3 regions of the Paenibacillus sp. M2 genome follow, and region 3 is predicted to be linked to each of the others. Evidence: riboswitches for the same ligand, from Rfam matches in the RefSeq annotation. Region 3 holds a riboswitch; each other region holds the start of a gene.
What was found. A riboswitch is a leader RNA that binds a small molecule or an ion and turns the genes downstream of it on or off. The one in region 3 is predicted to bind thiamine pyrophosphate.
Positions count from the first base shown of each region.

Region 1: linked by a shared signal. The riboswitch ahead of ACETMN_RS04660 (ECF transporter S component) and the one ahead of ACETMN_RS02445 (ABC transporter substrate-binding protein) in region 3 are both predicted to bind thiamine pyrophosphate.
Region 2: linked by a shared signal. The riboswitch ahead of thiC (phosphomethylpyrimidine synthase ThiC) and the one ahead of ACETMN_RS02445 (ABC transporter substrate-binding protein) in region 3 are both predicted to bind thiamine pyrophosphate.

Region 1 is NZ_CP169648.1:1,007,905-1,012,194, reverse strand. It holds gene ACETMN_RS04670 (energy-coupling factor transporter transmembrane component T family protein) at 1-303, opposite strand, end outside; gene ACETMN_RS04665 (ABC transporter ATP-binding protein) at 278-1,855, opposite strand; gene ACETMN_RS04660 (ECF transporter S component) at 1,856-2,449, opposite strand; TPP riboswitch at 2,717-2,827, opposite strand; gene ACETMN_RS04655 (copper amine oxidase N-terminal domain-containing protein) at 2,993-3,940, shown strand; gene ACETMN_RS04650 (pectate lyase) at 4,119-4,290, opposite strand, start outside.
Region 2 is NZ_CP169648.1:742,058-746,347, forward strand. It holds gene ACETMN_RS03590 (alpha/beta hydrolase) at 1-138, opposite strand, end outside; gene ACETMN_RS03595 (IclR family transcriptional regulator) at 498-1,241, shown strand; TPP riboswitch at 1,390-1,503, shown strand; gene thiC (phosphomethylpyrimidine synthase ThiC) at 1,925-3,709, shown strand; gene ACETMN_RS03605 (hypothetical protein) at 4,072-4,290, opposite strand, start outside.
Region 3 is NZ_CP169648.1:505,465-509,754, forward strand. It holds gene ACETMN_RS02435 (ABC transporter permease) at 1-66, opposite strand, end outside; gene ACETMN_RS02440 (MTH1187 family thiamine-binding protein) at 66-356, opposite strand; gene ACETMN_RS02445 (ABC transporter substrate-binding protein) at 581-1,621, opposite strand; TPP riboswitch at 1,829-1,941, opposite strand; gene ACETMN_RS02450 (phospholipase D-like domain-containing protein) at 2,376-3,776, shown strand; gene ACETMN_RS02455 (hypothetical protein) at 3,947-4,290, shown strand, end outside.

The DNA of each region.
Region 1 (4,290 bases), 500 kb from region 3:
ACTCTCTTCGGTTATGTGGATCAATCCCCACTTATACCATGTGGTCTCACCCTTACCAAACATCATCATGCCTGTAGACGTGGAGATAAAAACCAGAATAAATGGTGATGCATACAGTATCAATCTGTACCACGGATGACCTGTCCAGCACAGTAATAACATCATCGCCACCGCAACATTGGCCATTACATTCAGATTGTGAATGAGGATAACGATGACAAACATCATCGTCAGAATGATCATCTTTAATCCCGGATTGACGTTATGAAGCCAAGTTTCACGGTGAGGAAACGACAGTTGCATCAGATAACCTCCCCTCATCCACCGTCCAGATTCGGGTGCAATATCTTTTTACAATTTCACGATCATGGGTAACCATAACAATGGCTGTTCCCTCTCTCCGCAATTGCTCCAGCTGTGCTAACATGGCAAACGTATTGCGGGCATCCTGTCCAAAAGTGGGTTCATCCAGCAACAGAATTCGCTGCTCTCTGACCAATGCGGATGCCACGCTCAAACGTCGTTTCTGCCCCATCGATAATTGATAGGGGTGGCGCTCGGACAAGTCGACTAGTCCAAATTGATTTAACATATGAGTAGTTCTGGCATGTCTTTCTTCCGTTGTAAGCCTGCCCCCCAGCAATGAGAATTCCACTTCTTCCGCGACGGTGTTGGTTACAAATTGAAACTCCGGGTTCTGAAATACAAACGCGATTCGATCTGCAAGCTGTTCCGTTTTGCCAGAAGGCTGACTTTCCACCTCATAATGACCTGTTGTTTTCAGGATATTCATCAGAGATAACAACAATGAACTCTTGCCTGCTCCATTAGCTCCGACAATACCAATCCAGTCTCCATGCCATACCTTGGCCTGCTCCACCTGAATGAAAGGTGTTTTCCCACGCCATCCGGTGAACTGCTGCAAGTCCAGTGCAGGCTGATAGGCGGGTGATACAGGTAATATGGATGAGACGTGAGATATGGGGGATATACCCGGTGTATCGGATAAACCAGACGATTGCTGTGCTTCCAAACTTGAGATGCCTTGGTCCACACACAATTGAAGCTCTCCAGAAGCACTTCCCTTTTCTTCTTTTGTTGCCCTCTCCTGCTCATGCTCTTCCCACACGCCTGGATACCAGATTCCATAATCCCTCAACTTGCTCCGTTCATCCGTGAATACCTGCTGTGCTGGCCCATCCGCCACAATCTTTCCTTCAGGTGATAAGACAATGATGCGGTCGACCATATCCACAATCTCGTTTATTTTGTGTTCAACGATGATGATCGTTTTGTCACTGGCGATCCGTTTAACGGTATCCCACACTTGGGAAGTACCCTCATCATCCAGCAGTGCAGTGGGTTCATCCAAAAACAATACCTCCGGGTCCATGGCAAGCATTGAAGCAATCGCGAGACGCTGCTTCATCCCCTGAGACATGGACTGGATCAATACACGATTCTGTTCAAAGGATAACCCCACTTGTTTCAGATAATATTCAATCAGCCCTGGCATCTTTTCACGCGGAATATTTCGGTTTTCCAGAACAAATGCGATCTCTTCATCCGTAAAGGACATACAGAACTGGGTATCCGGATCCTGAAAGACTACTCCTGCTCTGGCGGGAACCTGAATATCATCACATTTCATCGGAATTTCAACTGAACGTGGAATTAAACCGCTCAGAATTTGCAATAACGTCGATTTACCGGAGCCGCTTGGGCCAAGCAACAGCACTTTCTCCCCTTGACGCACAGAAAGAGACAAGCCTTGAAATACCAAGGCTTTCTCTCCCGGGAACTTGCATCTTAGATTTGTCACACTTACCGCTTGCGAATTCCCCTCTACGCTCATCTAATCCAGCGCCTCATAATCTTGTTTGGATACTGGTCTGATTGAGCGTGTTACACCGGTCAGTTCCAATGCTTTGGCGAGATAATAAGCAAACACTCCTGCAATCAAGATGCTTCCGATGAAGCGGAATCCGATAAATAACGTATAATTCCAGGCCGAGAGTGAATCAATATACCCGTACTGATAATCCAGCAAAAGCGAAGCCGCTGCGGCTCCTATGGCTGCAAGACAGGTGACAAACAGGTTGGTTTTACGATACAAAAATGCGGCGAAGAATATCTCGGCTCCCAATCCTTGCAACAGACCGTATACAAGTGTGGACATGCCCCATTCACTGCCCAGAAAAGCACTTACCGTTGAAGCCGCAACCTCGGCTAGAATAGCCACGCCAGGTTTACGAATGATAACAAAAGCAAACGTGCCCGCCATAAACCACATGCCGTAGATCATCTGCTCCGCATGAACACCAAAGGGTTTCATCAAGTCATATGTAGGTCCCCATATCTTGTAGATCACCCCAAACACTACTGCGATCACGATGGTTACCAGAATATCCGTTAGTTTCAATCGCTTGTTGCCTGCTGTTGTTGCCATGTTCTCTACGTCCTTCCTTTGTTCCCTGTGGGGGTTGTAAAAGTGTGTGTTCAAAAAGACTGGTTGAACAACCTCTAAAAATAAACGAAAAAGCCTCCCCGGTTCCGGGCAGGCCTTACGTACAGTGTACAATCCTCACAATGATGTATTGGGTGGATGTCAAAAATATGGAATATCAACCAGCGCCCCTCCGTCATGGCAGATACACCACCACAGTTCAAAGAGTTCTGTTGTTCATCCACGTTCATTCTCACAATTCACCCTTACATATCGCAAATCCATGTTCTCTACGCTGGCATTACCCAGATCAGATGTACGGTCAGCGGCACAAGGCCACTCTCTCAGCCCAACTTCATTGAGCTCCCGGTTCACTTATTTCATTGCTTCTAATGTACATCAGATGGGTATTTGTGGCAATCCCTAGAAAAATCATCATGCTTCATTTGGGGTAACAGGGGAAAGAATCTGATGGTTAAATTTCCATAATATGAAACATTTAGGTTATGTAGTCCGTCTTAAACATTAGAAGGGAGATTGATAGTGATGAAAGATTACAATTCTGTTTGGCAGCTTAAAACATGGAAAATGGTCCTTGCCGCTTCGATACTCACCGCAGGCACGGCACCTGCCTTACTCTCATCCACTATGGCGGAAGCCGCAGCAACTAAACCCACAGCTTATATTAACAATGTTCAAGCTCAATATGATGTTGTCATACGGCAGGGTATTACGTACGTGGCATTGACGGAGCTTCAATTCCTCGGAAACTATACGTTTGGTTACAATAACAAAACAAAAGAGATCAGCATTAGCACAGGCAGCGATAAGTATGTCCTTACATCTAACAGCAAAACAATGAAGAAAAACGGTCAGAATGCGACATTATCCTCAGCGCCGATTCTGGTGAATGGTAAAGCGATGCTTCCGCTCCGTGCCATCGGTGAAGCTTTTGGTGCCAAGGTGCAGTGGAACCAGAAGGCCAAGGAAGCCTACATTTACACTACCGACGCTACGATTGTAAAAGAATATAACAGTTCCGATCTGACTGTGGCGCGTGAAGCCGCACTGCATCTGCCACGCTTCTCTGAACTGGGACAAGCACGTCTGTACATTCGCAATCCTTTGGGTCCGGTGGATTCATCCATTGAATACATCTTTGAGCAAGGTAAAAAAGATCGTTTCTTCGTTGTTGAGGATAACGATCTGATCAGTTATTATATCCTTAAAAATGGAAGTGCACTGCTACAATGGCAGGCTAACATCAGCAAAAATGCCGGAACCATCGGTGACCTGTTCTTTATTAAAAACAAAGCCGTTGCTGAAGCAGGGACTCGTCCTTCCGTAACAGGTCAAACACTCGTATCATTCAAGTACTCTCGCATGCTTGAAGAAACCTCTTACGAGATCATGAACAAATTGGGCTCTATTGATACCGGTTCTGTTGTCCCCGAGAAAGGCAAAGTCATCGTTGAAGTTCCGGGAGAGAAATAGTCTGAGCATCCTCTATAAGACATTGCTCAGCAGAAATATTATCACATCTGCATTACAAAGAGCGCCCTCAAAGTCATTGTGGCAATGACCTTGGGACGCTCTTTTTGGCGTTATATTTTAACTTCAAATTACAAGCGGAGCTTAAACTTTTACCAACTCCCGCGATTCAATCTCCTGTCTAATATTGCGTGTTCCCTGACTGGCTCGTTTTCCCTGAAGCAAACCCCTTGAACAACGTTGGTACTTTGGAATAACGGGTATTCGTAATTTTCCCTTGTGATGTGCTGCTGTCTGTACGCATAATCGAATCTTTTACATTGGAAATGTTGGAGTTATCCAGCGTCATGTTA
Region 2 (4,290 bases), 240 kb from region 3:
AAACAGTAGAAAAAATACAACGGAGAGCAGCAGCGCTACGATAATATGTTTGAACCGAATCAGCCTCGGTGATAGGGAAGAGGGCAGATCGGACACTTTTGTTTGCAGCGGGGCTTCGCTCTGGGATGTTGGATACATGAATGCCCCTCCTTTGAAGTTCAGTTGAAGATAACAACGACATGAAAAGAGAATTGCGTCGATTTCAGAGCCTGCTTCAGAGCGATATCTTAATGTAATATATCTTTATCGTATGTTCCAATATAGTCAAAGTCAATTGATTGAGGGCATTTGTTACGCAATTGTTATATAGTTCTTAAGATATATGGGTAACATTACCTTAGTGTGTAAATTACAGGGGATTAAGTCTTATAAAAAGGAAAAATTTACACGTTGGCCTATTTTAATTTTGGCTCTTTTTGGTTTACAGATGAGACCGTTTCTCATATAATTTATGTAACCAAGTTTCATGTGATGAAACATGAGGAGGGCATTATGCCATGGAAGATCGCAAGTTAACCGTCCGGGCTGTGGAACGGGCGCTGGATATATTATTATGTTTTACCACACGCAGTGATCTGGGACTCACCGAAATTGCCAGCCAGATTGGCCTGCACAAAAGTACAGTGCACCGTTTGATGGCTACGCTGGAGGATCGAGGGTTCGTGATCCGCGATGCAGCAACAGAGAAGTACCGACTTGGCATCCGAATCTGGGAGCTGTCAGCTCATATGTCCCGCAGTGATGATCCCGCTATTCTGCTGCTGCCTGCGATGGAGCGACTGAGAGATCGATTGGGGGAGACGGTAAGTCTGTACTTGCGTGATGGGAGTGAAAGGATACGGATTCAAGCTGTGCAAAGTGATCAGGCGATCCGCCGAGTCGCTCCAGTGGGTGTTAGACTCCCGCTGTCTGTGGGCGCTTCCAGCAAAGTTTTGATGGCGTTTGCCACGGACGAGGATCGTGAAGAACTGATGAACGGGCCGGAATGGCCGGTGTTTATTGATCCCGCGGTGTATTTGGCGCAAATGGGAGATATCCGGGATAACGGATATGCGACGAGTTATGAGGAGCGTGAGCCGGGAGCTGCCGCGGTATCTGTACCGATTATGGATCGCCGAGGCAATATTGCAGCTGCTCTCTCGGTCTCAGGGCCTGTCAGCCGACTTTCGCAGGAGACATTGCATGAATACGCACCTGTGTTGAAGGATGCTGCTACGCAGATGGGGCTCATGTTATCCTGATGCTGATGTAAGTTTGTTTCCAAATTGAGTTGGTGTTCTGGAATATAAAGGTTGTTTTTGTGTTCCGGTTGCGCTACTCTGTAATGGACGGCCCATCGGGGTCAGCTTCATTGAATATGAACGGCGGCATGTGTGTGCCGCAACTTGTTAACGTTACTGGGGGAGTCCGAACTGTCCGGACTGAGACGGAATCGCATGAGATTCCGGACCCTTTGCACCTGATCTGGATCATACCAGCGTAGGGAAGTAATCGGCGATATGACCACAACCACCATATGATGTGACCCTTGTAGGGCTCCGTTTAGGAGCCGCATGAAGGTGCATTATTGGTGATGGACATAAAAGTCGGTTCCTTCGGGGACCGGCTTTTTTATATACAGTGAACGGGCGATATAGCACGTACTCCATCGACTTCTTTTTCAATAACCTGCGAAAGTGGGCTTGGATGATGAGAGAGAAGTCACCATAGATCCATGATCTGTGGTAGCCTCCGTTCTGTTGTTAACTGTACATGAATAATGTCTCCCTCTGGTCTGGTGTATGATCGCTCTTTCTTCTCTGCGCTCTGTATGATTTGGACAGGAGCGTAAGCGAGCTAATGACGATACCAACCAAACAAGCGATGATCACTGAGGAGGAGACAATCGAACATGAGTACAGGAAATCAAACGGGACAACAAGCGATGGAACAGGAACATAACGGTCAGCAGGTGGAAAAAGAAACAGGAGCGGCCGGACGGGTTCAGCCCTTTCCGGGCAGCCGCAAAGTCTACATTCAGGGCTCACGGTCGGACATTGCTGTACCGGAGCGTGAGATAGCCCTTCATGACACGAATACTCCCCAAGGGGTGGAGCATAACGAACCGCTGCGTGTCTACGATACGAGCGGCCCCATGACCGATCCCGCATTTCATGCGGATATCCGTGCAGGTCTGCCAGCCCTGCGCACCCGTTGGATCACAGAGCGCGGCGATGTTGAAGCTTATCGGGGCCGTACGGTTAAACCGGAGGATAACGGACTGAAGCCCGGAGGGAAGAGAGCCGGCGCCGAAGAGTACCCCGGATTACGTGGCAAACCGCTGCGGGCACAGCCAGGACGCTGTGTGACCCAGATGCACTACGCGAGACAGGGAGTCATTACGGCAGAGATGGAATTCGCCGCCATTCGTGAGGGCGTGGAACCGGAATTTGTACGTCAGGAGCTGGCGAGTGGACGGGCCATTCTGCCATCCAACATCAATCACCCGGAGAGTGAGCCGATGTTGATCGGTCGTCATTTTCACGTGAAGATTAATGCCAACATCGGCAACTCTGCCGTATCCTCATCCATCGAGGAAGAGGTGGAGAAGATGACTTGGGCAGTACGCTGGGGATCGGATACCGTGATGGATCTGTCCACAGGCAAAAACATTCATACCACTCGGGAATGGATCATTCGTAATTCTCCTGTGCCGATTGGTACGGTACCGCTGTATCAAGCGCTGGAGAAGGTGAATGGCGAAGCGGAGGCGCTGACCTGGGAGTTGTACCGTGACACACTCATAGAGCAGGCAGAGCAAGGCGTGGACTACTTTACGATTCATGCAGGTGTACTGCTGCGTTATATCCCGATGACGGCCAAACGGATGACAGGCATTGTGTCCCGGGGCGGGTCCATTATGGCAGCATGGTGTCTGGCGCATCATCAGGAGAATTTTTTGTACACTCATTTTGAAGAAATCTGCGAGATTATGAAAAAGTATGATGTGGCGTTTTCGCTGGGAGATGGACTTCGTCCAGGCAGTATCTACGATGCCAATGACGAAGCTCAGATGGCAGAACTGGCTACGCTCGGGGAACTGACGCAGATCGCATGGAAGCATGATGTGCAGGTGATGATCGAAGGTCCGGGTCACGTGCCGATGCATAAGATCAAAGAGAATGTGGACTTGCAGATGGAGATATGTAAAGAAGCACCGTTCTACACACTTGGGCCGCTAACGACTGACATTGCGCCAGGATATGATCATATCACGTCTGCCATTGGGGCAGCCATGATTGGCTGGTTTGGCACGTCGATGCTCTGTTATGTTACGCCAAAAGAACATTTGGGCCTGCCCAACAAGGATGATGTGCGCGAAGGGGTTATTGCCTACAAGATCGCAGCTCATGCCGCCGATCTGGCGAAAGGCCATCCACGTGCTCAACGCCGCGATGACGCATTGTCCAAAGCGCGGTTCGAGTTCCGTTGGCGTGACCAGTTCAACCTGTCACTGGACCCTGAACGTGCGTTGTCCTACCATGATGAGACGCTGCCAGCAGAAGGGGCCAAAGAAGCTCATTTCTGCTCCATGTGCGGACCGAAGTTCTGTAGCATGCGCATTACGCAGGACATTCGTGCCTTTGCCGCAGACAAAGGATTATCCGATAATGAGGCTGTAGCAGCGGGCATGCAAGAAAAGGCCGAGGAATATCGGACACGCTCCTAAGGAAGCCAAGTGATGAAGGTTTTTTGAAGCTTTAAATTATAAATATTGATTAATGTTTGGACAAGGCCAAACCCGCTTCACCGTAACTCTTGGATTCAATCCAACTTACGCCAAATCTGAAATAGGATACCTGCGATGACAAACAGCACGCCATCAGAAAGTTTAAGATTACTAGCATGTAGAAGTGCGGAAGAACCCATACCGACTAGGAACAAGATAAGAATATATAAAAAGCGCATTAATTTATTCACCTCTCTTTTTGAGTGAAATGTGTAAAAGAGAACGATTGTTATATCGTTCTCTTTTGTGAATTTAAATTTATTCTACCTTTTATTACATAAACATATTTAACAAAGACTTTATTAATAATTAAAATTTTTAAGTGTACCTCTGGAATCATTATCAGCAGAGCCTGAGAAGCTAACCTCTAGAGCTCCAAAACTCAATCCTACACTGCCCGTACCTTTAATGTGGTAGTAATTGGATTGTATTTGAGATAGACCACTTTGATTTCCTTGCTTTTTATGTTCTATTGTAAAGACGGCAGAGGCAACCTGTTCTGTTATAATAATGCCCCCTTT
Region 3 (4,290 bases):
CCATATCGCTATAAAGAGAATAACCGCCACGAAGGGCGGCCATACACTTTTGAAATAGGCATTCATTAGCGGTACTTCTCCGTCAGGGTATCCATGCTGAAGCCAGTAGGGCTATGGGCGATTTTGATCTGGGAGATGATGCTTGGGCTGCCAGCCTCGACGAGTACTTCGTGCATTTTGCGGACAACCTCCAGCAGTTCCTCCAGTTCCCCCTCCATCGTGGTGTCGAGCGGGTTCACCTGATATTTCAGGCCAGATTGCTGAATAACTTCAATGGCGCGATCTACATAAGGATAAGGGTTCTCGCCATTTGGCGTTTTTGGAATAACCTGAATGCTAAGTAGTGTGCTTGCCATGTGAGATCACGGCTCCTTTCGTGATATATAAAATGAACTAATGACGGTTACACTTGCCACTTCGATGACAGAATAACCTTCCAATCGCTGTTATCCCCAGATTTTTTTGATTCCCTTTCTCTAAAGGGAAAATCCGGTGATAAAGGCGACCGCTTCGCTTTTTCACGTTATTTCTGTCCTCTCCGTCCTCGTGTAAATATTAAGTTCGTTTTATATGAGATATTTTATTGGGGTAAAAACGCGTTCGTATATGCTTTGCTCACGTCGACCTGTTCATCCAGCAGTTTTTTGCTAAACATCCAGTCGGTGTAGTTCTGCCACACTTCCTGTTTCTGTTCTCCCCAGCGCGGGGCGTCATCCGTGTACTTTGGACTCAGCCATTTCTGGCTTGCCAGTACCAGGTCTTTATCCAGATCCGGGACGGCCTTGATCAGAATATTCGCTGCGTCTTCGGGATGATCAATTGCGTATTGATATCCTTCTGAAGTGGCTTTCAGGAATGCTTTCACCAACTCAGGGTCGTTCTGAATCGTCTGCTCGTTCGTTACGAGAACAGGCGTGTAGTAATCCAGTGCATCTGAATAATCCTTCACATATAACATGTCGATCGGTTCTCCGCGCAGTTCAGCTTCAATCCCCGTCCAGGCGTAGAAAATCCACGCGAAATCAATGTCCCGTTTTACTGCGGTGAAAAAGTCAGCGTCACCCATGTTAATGTTTTTTACTTTGGATACATCGGCTCCGTCGCTTTCCATAATGGATTGCATCACGGCTTCTTCCACAGGCGAACCCCAACCGCCATAGGTTTTCCCTTCAAAATCTTTCGGTGATTTGATATTCCGATCCGCCGGAGCAGCGAACCCGGATGTATTATGCTGAATAACTGCTGCGATGGAGACGAGTGGAACACCTTGTGTACGGGCTTGAGTTACACTTTCCTGATAACTTACGCCAAAAGGCACTTCATTCGAGGCAACCATTGTATCTGCGCCACCGGCACCTGGTTGTACAATCTCTACATTCAAGCCCTCAGCCTTGTAAAAACCTTGACCCACAGCCGCATACAGGCCGGTATGATTCGTATTTGGTGTCCAGTCGAGCACCACTTTAATATCTTTCAGGGCGGCAGTGTCACCTTTGTTGCTGCTTTCCGTATTTGTGTTGCCGTTCTGACCAGCTGGGGCAGCTTCTTTACCGCCACATGCGGCCACGGTCACCAGTAGTACACATAAGAGCAACAGTCCCATTGTTTTACGCCATTTCATCTGTGATTCTCTCCTTCGGTATGTCCGGCCGATTGGCACGGGGTACTCCTTGGCTTCATATCCAATCATCTTGCATAAATCGACAGATTTATACCAGTTGGATCTGGATGACTTATTTTTGTTTCGATAAATAAAACAAAAAAAGCGTCCCGTAATCCGGGACGCGTGCAGGCGTTAGAGAGGTGGCGTTCAGCCAGAGGGCTGTGCCATTTCGATATACTCCGATTCCTACGCTGGCATGATCCAGATCAGGTCTAAGGGTTAGTATCTTGGTGGGATACACTCTCAGCCGGCCAATTCCGACTCCCCTGGGAAACTATGAAGTTACGGGCATTACTAGGTGTAATTATAGGCCAGCGGGTGGAACGTGTCCAGTCAGGAACTGGATGGGGACAGATATGAACTTATCAAACAGGCCTTTATACAGATGTATATCAGCCTGTTTAGATGTGTTATTTTCAATAATTATCGTTGCGAATCATATAAGGAAATCTGGCTGAGTGTAGAAGCACCGGATAGTGGGTCATAGCCTAAGTGCTGAAGATCTGGAGGGCTCCCAACAAATACTTAGATCAAATCCGATGTTTGATATCTCGTCGCATAAGGGCTGCTTTCCCTATTTCAGTGATCAGCTTTTGCTCGTTTGACCTTGAGCGGTGCAGCTTGAGTAATTTAAACAACATAATTTAGATACAAAAGGAGATAGTACTGCTATACAAATAAATACTTTTACATACAAATGGGGGAGTGCTGAATGATCCTTAAAACCATAATTGCAATTATTTTGTCCTATAGTGTCTACGTTTTTTTCACGGCTTACCTTTTATTTTTGGTTCCGTCTCCATCGACTATTGAAAATACGGATATGCAAAAAGCGTTAACAGAAGGAAGTACAACAGATCGCGTAATGCTCCTGGAGGACGGCTTTCAATCGGGTCAGGTGAGAATCCAGACCATTCGAGAGGCGAAAACAAGCATCGACCTGGCGTATTACTCCATCCAAAAAGGAAAAACATCTCAACTCTTTTTTGCTGCGTTATTCGATGCAGCTGATCGGGGTGTTCATGTTCGAATCATTTTAGACGGGATTTTTCACAGCATGCGCGGAGAGTTGCGTGATATTCCAGATGCCATTGCAGCTCACCCCAATGTGGAATTAAGATATTATGAACCACTTCACCTATTTATGCCATGGACATGGCATAACCGTATGCATGACAAGATCCTTCTTGTCGACAACACATATGGCATTATTGGCGGCCAAAATATTGGTGATAAATACATGGCATCGCAACCCCCAAAAGACTATGTATTCGATCGGGATGTCCTTGTTTACAATCCAAACGATAATACGAACAGCACGGTTGTTGAAATGAAACAATATATAGATCAGTTATGGAACCATCCATTCACCAAACCAGAAAAACATGCAAAACGTCAGCATCATGCAAAAGGATTAAAAGAGCTGGCTCAGCTGGCTGAGTTATATAAAAAGGCCCGCGCTCAGAGCGATCCTTTTGTTAAAGTGTTGCCGAAGGAATGGGCTCAAGGAACTCTTCATTCCGACCACGTCGCTTTCATTCACAATCCAATCCAAAGGCTGTATAAAGAACCGATCATGTGGAGAGCATTTGTTCATTTCGCCAATCAAGCAAAGTCGAAAGTGTACCTTCAGACGCCATATGCCATTCCCACCAAGAAAATGATGAAAGCAGTACATCTGTCGATGAATCCAGAAACAGAATGGGTCATGCTAACCAATTCAATCCAGCAGACCCCTAACCCTTTGGCTTTCGCGGGATACTTAAGCTCTAAAGAGCGGTTACTTGATACCAGTCTGGCTATTTATGAATACCAAGGCCCTTATTCCATACACGGCAAATCATTTGTCATGGATGATTACCTCAGCATGGTTGGTTCGTATAATCTTGATCCCAGATCTGCCTTCCTCAATACTGAATCTGCTGTGGTCATTTCCGGTTCTGCATTCGCCAACCAACTAACAGAGGCTATGGATATCAAACGTGCACATAGTACACTTGCGGTTAAAGGTGAGCATCCAGCAGAATCTACGAATCAGAAAGGCTCTGTTTTCAAACGAATAGCAATCACAGCGTTATCCAAACTGTCTTTTCTCTGGAAATTTATGTTGTAGATAAAAACTGCATTCTCTTGAGGTTGAATTTTTCTCCGCTTCATCGAAACTTGCGTTTCTCGCGTCAACCTGCAATTCATCACACGGGAAGAAAATCAGATTTGTTCACGGAATGTTCACTTATGTGGAGGGTTTACTCATCTCTATAATTACGAAGGTAAACAGAGAGGATGAGAGAATTGCCAACAAGCAAGAAGGAACAAATTATTTTCGGATTAATGATGTGTACAGGGATGGTCTTGGTCATGATGTTCTTCAATCTATGGCACAGTGGGCTACTCGGCAAGATGTCCCCGCTTGAAATACTGCTTCAATTCATATTATGTTTTGTCATCGCGTTTCTGGTGGAGTCATTCATTGTCGGGCCTGTAGCGAGAAAGATTGCTTTTTCCTTGCCCTTTGACAAGTCCAACAAGATTTTGGGTGTGCTTGCTATGTCATTTTTTATGGTGATTGGCATGGTTCTGATCATGTCCATGTATGGAATGATCTCGGCATATCTCGCTGATCAATT